2 regions of the Bacillus sp. GM2 genome follow, and region 2 is predicted to be linked to the other one. Evidence: predicted binding sites of a transcription regulator. Region 2 holds the regulator's gene; the other holds the start of a gene.
What was found. The regulator LexA, encoded in region 2, represses DNA repair genes until DNA is damaged. The targets are predictions, from matches to a motif close to CGAACATATGTTCG.

Region 1 (4,722 bases), 800 kb from region 2:
TACGGGGGGAGACAGCGGAATCGGCCGTGCCGTGTCCGTTTTGTTTGCGAAGGAAGGCGCGAACATTGTCATCGTTTACTTAAATGAACACCGCGATGCAGAAGAAACAAAGGGATATGTGGAAAAAGAAGGGGGCGGATGCAAGCTGATCGCAGGAGACATCGGAGACGAGGCTTTTTGCAACGATGTGGTGCGCCAGGCAAAGGAAGCATTCCCAACGATCGATATACTCGTCAATAATGCGGCTGAACAGCATCCGCAAAAGGGAATCGAAAAAATTACAAGCCATCAGCTGATCCGTACGTTTCAGACGAATATTTTTTCCATGTTTTATTTGACAAAAGCTGTGCTGCCGCATTTGAAAAAAGGCAGCTCAATCATCAATACCACTTCGATTACGGCTTATGCCGGCAATGAAAGGCTGATCGATTATTCTTCGACGAAAGGAGCGATTACATCATTTACGCGTTCGCTTGCTTTGTCGCTTGTCGATCAGGGTATCCGTGTGAATGGGGTGGCGCCGGGTCCGATTTGGACGCCGCTGATTCCGTCGACGTTTACGGAGAGAGAGGTCGAAATATTCGGTTCAACAACGCCGATGGAACGGCCCGGACAGCCTGCTGAAGTGGCGCCGAGCTATTTGTTTCTAGCCAGCGACGATTCTTCTTACATGACGGGCCAAGTGCTCCATGTCAACGGTGGAACGATTATTAACGGATAAAAGGGCCGGGACTATTCATAAGCCGGCTCTTTTCGCGTAAAAAAGCCAATCCGGGAGGGATTGGCCGTTATGCGTGCTTTTTCAGCGCTGTATATTCTCTTGAAAGTTCAAGGAAAGATTGCTTATCTCCTTTGTCTAACGCTTCATTAATCTTCTTGTTCAGCGTGTGCAAACGCCGTTTAAAAAGCGATTCATCAAGGACCATTTGAATGTAGATATCCGTGATGGTTACATCAAGTTCTTTCACCTTTTGGGTATTGCGGGACTTCATGAGCTCAGCGTACGACTTTTTCTCTTTCATAAAGATTCCCCCTGATGCCTTTTTTATAGTATATGGATTACGTAACAAAAAATCAATAAGTATTTATAATTTTTAGATAATTATTCGGAGATGCGTGTTTATGAGAATAAAAGTTTGTATATTTGGACAAAGAAACACGGATTTAATCGAACAAAACATAAAAATGGAATTTCAAAAACATATTTTCAAATTAATTGGAAAAAATCCTGTCGTTTTGTAAAGGATAATGTTAGATTAATAGTATAAATTTACTAACGATTAGGAGGATCATGATGAGCACAGAGGATATGACAAAAGATACGTATGAAGTAAACAGTTCGACAATGGCTGTCCTGCCTCTGGGAGAGGGGGAGAAACCCGCCTCAAAAATACTCGAGACCGACAGGACTTTCCGCGTCAATATGAAGCCGTTTCAGATCATCGAAAGAAGCTGCCGCTATTTCGGATCGAGCTATGCGGGGAGAAAAGCGGGCACATATGAAGTCATTAAAGTTTCCCATAAACCGCCGATCATGGTGGATCACTCAAACAATATTTTTCTTTTTCCCACATTTTCCTCAACTCGTCCTCAGTGCGGGTGGCTTTCCCATGCGCATGTTCACGAGTTTTGCGCGGCAAAGTATGACAACACGTTTGTCACGTTTGTCAACGGTGAAACGCTGGAGCTGCCCGTATCCATCACATCTTTTGAAAACCAGGTTTACCGAACGGCATGGCTGAGAACAAAATTTATCGACCGGATTGAAGGAAACGCCATGCAGAAGAAACAGGAATTTATGCTCTATCCGAAGGAAGACCGGAATCAGCTGATATACGAATTCATCCTCAGGGAGCTGAAAAAGCGCTATTGATCGGGAGCGGCTTTGAATAAATAGTGCTCAAGAAGCCTGGATACCTGGTTGCGGATGCGGGGATTAAAATAGTTATGCTCTTCTTCGTATCCCTCATATATAAAGGAATACATCGTAAAGGCTTCGTCCCGTGACACTTCATGCACCTTGATTTTCCGCCGGCGCAGTTCATTTTTTACGTCGTACAGATCGCGCTGGGCAAGCTTTAACGCCTGTTCGATCAGACGCTGATAGGGGTCTTTCAGCTTGAACGGCCCCTGCTGGATGATTTTCATGTCCCGGTTTAATATGCTGATGGTCATCGGGAGGTAAATTGCCTTTTCAATCATATCCCTGGCTTCGGCGGGAATTCTTGTCATGGCTTTTCTCCTCATTTCTTTTGTTGATTAGGAACGTTTGTTCTGTTTTTATTTTACACGAAAGACGGTCTTTTAATCAAGAACGGGAAAAAATGACTAAAATGATCAAGTTGTTTCAGACTAATACAGAAAACACCGAGACGGATGATTTAAAGTTTTTGATTTAAAGTGTAGAATAGAAGTAGACAACCGCCCTGAGGAGAATCAATGTTGGAGCAATTATTCAGCTATTTTACAGAAGAGAATTTAACAGAGTTTTTTCAGAGCTACAGGGCTTTTGGTCCTTTTGTAGCCGTACTGCTGCCGTTTATTGAAGCGCTGCTCCCGTTTTTACCCCTGCTCGTGTTTGTTGTCGCCAATGTAAATTCGTTCGGTTTATGGCAGGGGTTCTTGTTGACGTGGATCGGGGCATCTTTAGGCTCTATAGCGGTTTTTCTTTTTATCCGCCATTTCGGCCAGCAAAAAGCACTCGGTTTTATCCGCAGGCATCCATCCGTAAAAAAACTGATGATCTGGGTGGAAAAACGGGGCTTCGGTCCGCTGTTTCTCCTGCTTTGCTTTCCATTCACGCCTTCGGCGGCGGTAAATGTTGTGGCAGGACTTTCGAGAGTCAGCCTGCTGCCTTTTTCACTGGCGGTGCTTTGCGGCAAGTTCGTGATGATATTTATGGTGAGCTTTGTCGGCCATGATCTGAAGGCGCTTTTTACCCAGCCTTTGCGGACAGCTGCCGTGATCATCGTCATGCTGATCTTATGGTACGCCGGAAAACGGGTTGAACATCGTCTGAACGTGAGATTCAGCCAGAGAGAGAAAGACTAGGGGGACACAGAATTGAAAAAGCGTTTTTTGGTCATAGCCGGGGTGCTGCTTGTCATCGTCGTCGGGATTCAGGTCAAAAATGCCGTTTTCATTGAATATAAAGTAGAAGGCGTCAGCATGAATCCGACCTTTCAGGAGGGCAACGAACTTTTGATCAACAGGTTCGCCCACCACTTTAAAACGATCAGCCGATTTGACATCGTGCTGTTTAAAGGACCTGACAAAGATATATTCATTAAAAGGGTGATCGGGCTTCCGGGCGAAACCCTCCGGTATGAAGATGATCAGCTGTATATCAACGAAGAAAAGATCAAAGAGCCTTATCTGGACGATTTAAAGGCCGTCACTGCCGGAGGGGACTTGACAGGGGATTTTACGCTGAAGGAAGTGACCGGAGAGGAAAAGGTGCCTGAAAACGAGTACTTCGTCCTCGGGGACAACCGGATCCACAGCTTTGACAGCCGCCATTTCGGCTTTGTTTCAGACCGGGACATCGTCGGGATTGTGACAGAAAGAATTAATAAAAAGTGATTGGAGAATGCGGCGGAAAGCAAGCGGCCGGCCGAAAGGAATACGATTTCGCAGATGTCGTGTCCGAAAATGTCAATTTGCAGAACAGGATCAAAAAAGACGTATTCGCAAGAAAAGCCCGGGATTCCGGGCTTTTTTTCTTGCTATTTCAGTTTGATCGCATTGATTCGTTTTTGCAGCTTCATTTTTTCGGCGGATGCTTTCAGCTTGCTGACCGCTGATTGCGCTGCCGATTTTGTTTTTTTTGTTCTCTTTTGTTCGGCCGTTTTAACTTTGGCTTTCGCCGCTGCCACTTTTTTGTTATAGGCTGCTGCGGCTTGCTTTTTCGCGGTGTTCAGCTTTTTTTGCAGATTTGATTTGTCTTTTCCGGCAGGCAGCTCATTGATCGCTTTTTGCGCTTTGCCGAGGTTTGAGTCTGTGGCCGCTTTTTCAGCTTTGGCAACGGCCTGCTTTGCGGTGTTCAAGAGGCTTGAGCGGACCGCGTTGATCCGTTTTTGCAAATTCGTTTTGAAAGTGCCGCTGTCGAGTTCATTGACCGCTTTTTGGGCTGCGTCGGCATTGGTTTTCTTTTTTTGCTTCTCTGCGAGTTTCACTTTGCTTTCGGCTGTCTTTTTAAGCTGCTCTTTAACAGCATCAAGCCTCTTTTTCAAAGCGGTTTTATCGGCGTTTGCAGGCAGCGGTTCGATCGCTTTTTGCGCGGTTTGAATGTCCGCTTTTTTCTTTGTCTTTTCCGCTTGTCCGACTGCTTTTTGCGCTTTCTCCAACGGCTGTGTGATCTCTTTGAAGCGGATTAATCCGTAGCCGAACAAATGATCACGGCCGGGAGCGCCCAAGTCGCTTGTATAAATCTGCATTTTCTTGCGCAGCTCAGCATTTGAAGCGGTTGGGTACAGCTGTTTCAAAAGAGCAAACATTCCGGCGACGTGCGGCGTTGCCTGTGAAGTGCCGCTTCCGATTGCATAGCCGCGGTCGGAAGATGTACTGATAATCGATGTGCCGGGAGCGGCAAACTCGACGGCGCTGCCGGTGTTGGAAAATGAGGCGATCTTATTTTTTTCATTGGTGGCCGAGACGGCAATGACGCTGCTGTAGGCGGCCGGGTAATAAACGGATTTTCCGTTTCCGGCATTTCCGCTCGCG
Region 2 (4,722 bases):
CATGCCGCAGTCATCGCGCTTGATGAAAGAGGACGGCGCTTTTTGTGTGATCTGGGAGACCAATGGCTGCAGCCGATTCTGATCGACTGCGAATGTGAAGATTATACCAGTGAAAAGCTGGACGGTTTTTTCCCGGCAGCACAAATTCAAGTCAAGCCGACAGCCGGCGGAGTTAAGGTCCTTTACCATCGGCCGAACGGAAAGGTGTCAACTCAAGTCTACTCTACAGAGCCTGTTGAGATGTCCGTTTTATGGGAGGCGGCTGACTACTCGCAAGCGGCATTGAAGCCTGTGCCATTACTGGAATGCAGAGTTCCGTTTCAACATGAAATCGCGCATTGGGAATTCAGCGGCTGGGACATCTATCTTAGCACGAGCAAAGGATTATACAGAGAAACGAAGCCGGACACAATCGAAGGCTGGACTGAGAAAATCCATGATGTCACTGGATACGATAAAAATGTTATCAAGAAAGCGTTGGAGATTTATCAAACCCGCGCATGATCTTAAACCTTGAAAAAAACTCATTTTATACATATCATGTGGAAAGAGGAGAGGATAAGATGAGCCATTATGACCAGCAATACAATGCAATCATTCAAAAAATTATTGAATCAGGGATCTCCGATGAAGAATATCAGGTCCGGACGAAGTGGGATTCAGACGGAACGCCGGCTCATACGTTGAGCATCATGAGCGAAAAAATGCGGTTTGACAATTCGGAAGTGCCGATTTTGACGACGAAGAAGGTGGCGTGGAAAACGGCCATCAAAGAGCTGCTTTGGATCTGGCAGATGAAATCCAATGATGTTCAAGTTCTGAACGATATGGGGGTTCATATTTGGGATCAATGGCGGCTTGAAGACGGCACAATCGGAGCAGCCTACGGCTATCAATTAGGGAAGAAAAACAGAACGGTTAACGGTCAGAAAGCCGATCAAGTGGATTATTTGCTCCATCAGTTAAAGCATAACCCGTCTTCACGCAGGCATTTGACTATGCTGTGGAATCCCGATGACTTGGACGGCATGGCCTTGACGCCCTGCGTCTATGAGACGCAATGGTATGTGAAGGAAGGAAAGCTTTCTTTGGAAGTAAGAGCGAGAAGCAATGACATGGCGCTTGGCAACCCGTTCAATGTGTTCCAATATAACGTCTTGCAGCGCATGATCGCTCAGGTTCTCGGTTATGAGCTGGGCGAATACATCTTTAATATCGGTGACTGCCACATCTATACCCGTCACATCGACAATTTAAACATTCAGATGAAACGCGAGCAGTATGAAGCGCCGAAGCTGTGGATCAACCCGGACATCAAAAACTTTTATGACTTTACAATCGATGATTTTAAATTAATTGACTATAAGCACGGCGACAAGCTGACATTTGAAGTTGCCGTATGAACAGGCGGATTTGCCGCCTGTTTTTTTGTTGTGTGAATGAATTATTTTCTAGGAAATTTGCGTATCTGGCTGCCGCATGTTTACTGACGGCAGCCGTGTTTACGCTTAGAGCGGACGCAAAAGCACGTGCAGTTTAAAAAAGCTCGCTATCGATGAATTCATTCACGGCTATGACCGAGCATTTAACTTGATCATAGAAGAATAAACGTTTATTTACACAATCTAAACGTCTTTTTCACAAAGAGCCAGAAAAGCAAAAACAATTCTCTCTTAATCTGTTAGTGACACCAGCATATACAAGAGGAGGTTGTTTTTGTCATGATCAAAAAATGGGCGGTTCATCTGCTGTTTTCCGCATTGGTGCTGCTTGGGCTTTCGGGAGGGGCTGCATATTCTCCTCAGCATGCCGAAGGCGCTGCAAGGTATGATGACGTATTGTATTTTCCGGCATCGCGCTATCCTGAAACCGGCGCTCATATAAGCGACGCGATCAAAGCGGGCCATGCAGATGTCTGCACAATTGAAAGATCGGGGGCGGATAAGCGCCGTCAGGAATCATTAAAGGGGATTCCGACCAAGCCGGGCTTTGACCGTGACGAATGGCCGATGGCCATGTGTGAAGAAGGGGGAAAAGGAGCGTCGGTCAGATATGTCAGCTCATCGGATAACCGCGGAGCCGGTTCCTGGGTCGGGAACAGGCTGAGCGGTTACGCTGACGGGACGAGAATTTTGTTTATCGTTCAATAAAAGGGAGACAACGAAAAAAAATGTTTCCTCCGGGAAACATTTTTGTTGACAAGAAAACCATTTTGGGGGATAATGGCAATGTAAGCATATGATCAATCCCTCTGTTTCAGGCTCACATCCTTCATTGCCGTATGGTTGTGAGCCTGTTTTTTCGTGCGAAAAAAAAACCGCCGACCGGCGGTTTTGCTGATGAGTCCGTTTTTTAATGAACAGTGCGGAATACGCCGATGACTTTTCCGAGAATCGTCACATTCTGGAGGATGATCGGTTCCATCGTCGGGTTTTCCGGCTGAAGGCGGATATGGGTTTCTTCCTTGAAAAACCGCTTAACAGTCGCTTCGTCGTCTTCGGTCATCGCAACGACGATATCTCCGTTGTTTGCGGTGTTCTGCTGTTTGACTATCACATAATCCTGATCAAGAATTCCGGCATCGATCATGCTTTCGCCCATGATCTCCAGCATAAAGACATGCTCATCCGGCGGCGCCAGGCGGTCAGGAAGCGGAAAGTATTCCTCAATGTTTTCGACTGCGGTAATCGGCGTACCGGCCGTCACCTTTCCGATGACCGGGACATTGACAACCTGGTTTTTCGGAATGTGAATTTCTTCCTCTGTATCGAGAATTTCGATCGCTCTCGGCTTCGTCGGATCCCTTCTGATCAATCCCTTCGTTTCAAGCCTTGCCAAGTGGCCGTGTACCGTTGAACTTGACGCCAGGCCGACCGCTTCTCCGATCTCCCTGACGGAAGGCGGATAGCCTTTGCGTTTCACTTCTTCTTTAATGAAACGCAAAATATCAAGTTGTCTTTTTGATAGCTTCGTCATTTTTTGCACCTCAAAACGTCGATTTTAGCTAGATTATAGCATGTTTTTCCTTTGAGTACAAACATAGGTTCGAAAAAAACGATTGACAGAAACATTTGTTCGTATGTATACTGAAATCATAAAACCGAACAAACATTCTGGGGTGATGGATATGAAAAGAGAATCATTGATTTTTGTCAGTCTGTTTACTGCTGTGATCAGCTGCTGTATTCTGTTTGTGTCTTTTGCCGGTAAAATCGAAGAAAGAAAGCAATATGTTAAAATAGAAGTGCAGGAAGGCGATACATTGTGGGAGCTGGCCGACCGGATCAAAGGCGGAAAACCCGCTGACAAACAAAAATTCATCGAATGGGTCGCCGATAAAAACAATCTGCCGACCTCCGTCATTAAACCGGGCGATGTTTTGGTCCTGCCGGTAGCCAAACAGCACTCCGATCAATATCAGCTTGCAGTTGTAGAATAAAAGATTGAGGGGATTTCCATGAATGCGATTATTTACACCAGGGTAAGCACTGCGAAGGAGCAGCAGGAAACCTCATTAAAACGGCAGGCTGAAGAGCTGCAGTCGCTTGCCGCTGAGCACGGAATGAACGTCGTGAATGTCATCTCCGAGCAGGCGAGCGGATATGAGATGGACCGCGACGGCGTCTTCGATCTGCTCGAGGAAATCAAAACATCAGACATTGACGCGGTTTTAATACAGGATGATACGCGGCTTGGAAGAGGGAATGCCAAAATTGCCCTTCTTCACTGTTTATATAAAGAAGGCGTTCAAATCTACACGCTGGCTCACCGGGGAAAGCTTGAGCTTTCCGAAGCGGATTCGATGGTTTTGGAGATTGTCGGCATTGTCGAAGAATACCAGCGGAAAATACATAACCTGAAGATTAAGCGGGGAATGAAGAAGGCGGTCGAAAACGGCTACCGCCCGGAGAGGAATCTGAAACACCGCAATGAAGGCGGCGGGAGAGAGAGGATCGAAGCGCCTCTTTCAGAAATCGTCAGGCTCAGGGAGAACAAGCTGACGTTTGCGGAGATTGCAGCCGTGTTGAGAGGGTTCGGATACAGCATTTCAAAAGCAACCGTTCACCGCCGCTACCAGGAGTATAAGGACGGCCTTGCAGACTAATCTGTTGTCAAACGAAAGCGGATTTAGTAGTATGATGGATATATACCGAATCAAAGGAGTATCTTATGATTTCTAATGAAAAAATAGCCAGAATTAACGAGCTTGCCAAAAAAGCAAAGAGCGGATCTTTAACAGACGAAGAAAAAGCAGAACAGCAGAAGCTTCGCCAGGAATATCTTCAAGGCGTCCGCGCCTCTATGAAAAACACGTTGAAAACTGTGACGATTGTTGACCCTGAAGGTAACGATGTGACGCCTGAAAAGCTCAAACAGGAAAAAAGAAACCGCCGATTGCATTAATTTAGGGAATACGCCGATATCGTATTCCCTTTTTGTATATACTACAATTTAAAATGAAGGCAAAGATTCGTCATTTTTCACTGCTTTTGAGCTGAAATGGTTGTGAAAACCGATGGGTAGATTTATGATAAGAAAGTAGAGTCCATACAGGAAGGGGATCATAATGAAAACGATTGAATTAAAATCTGTCGCAACAATACGAACACTCTCCATAGACGCGATTGAAAAAGCTAAATCCGGTCACCCGGGCATGCCGATGGGGACTGCTCCGATGGCTTATGCGCTTTGGACAAAAATGATGAATGTCAGCCCTGAAAA

Region 1: the regulator LexA is predicted to act here: its motif matches at 2,263-2,276, upstream of ACVC9U_RS13440 (YhjD family protein).

The regions. Positions count from the first base shown of each region.
Region 1 is NZ_JBRKSZ010000007.1:2,442,044-2,446,765, reverse strand. It holds gene ACVC9U_RS13455 (SDR family oxidoreductase) at 1-721, shown strand, start outside; gene ACVC9U_RS13450 (IDEAL domain-containing protein) at 789-1,022, opposite strand; gene ACVC9U_RS13445 (competence protein ComK) at 1,295-1,873, shown strand; gene ACVC9U_RS13440 (YhjD family protein) at 1,867-2,232, opposite strand; gene ACVC9U_RS13435 (TVP38/TMEM64 family protein) at 2,440-3,051, shown strand; gene lepB (signal peptidase I) at 3,064-3,582, shown strand; gene ACVC9U_RS13425 (S8 family peptidase) at 3,726-4,722, opposite strand, start outside.
Region 2 is NZ_JBRKSZ010000007.1:1,639,768-1,644,489, reverse strand. It holds gene ACVC9U_RS09305 (hypothetical protein) at 1-504, shown strand, start outside; gene ACVC9U_RS09300 (thymidylate synthase) at 564-1,403, shown strand; gene ACVC9U_RS09295 (NucA/NucB deoxyribonuclease domain-containing protein) at 1,722-2,150, shown strand; gene lexA (transcriptional repressor LexA) at 2,353-2,976, opposite strand; gene yneA (cell division suppressor protein YneA) at 3,128-3,439, shown strand; gene ACVC9U_RS09280 (YneB family resolvase-like protein) at 3,458-4,105, shown strand; gene ACVC9U_RS09275 (DUF896 domain-containing protein) at 4,171-4,404, shown strand; gene tkt (transketolase) at 4,568-4,722, shown strand, end outside.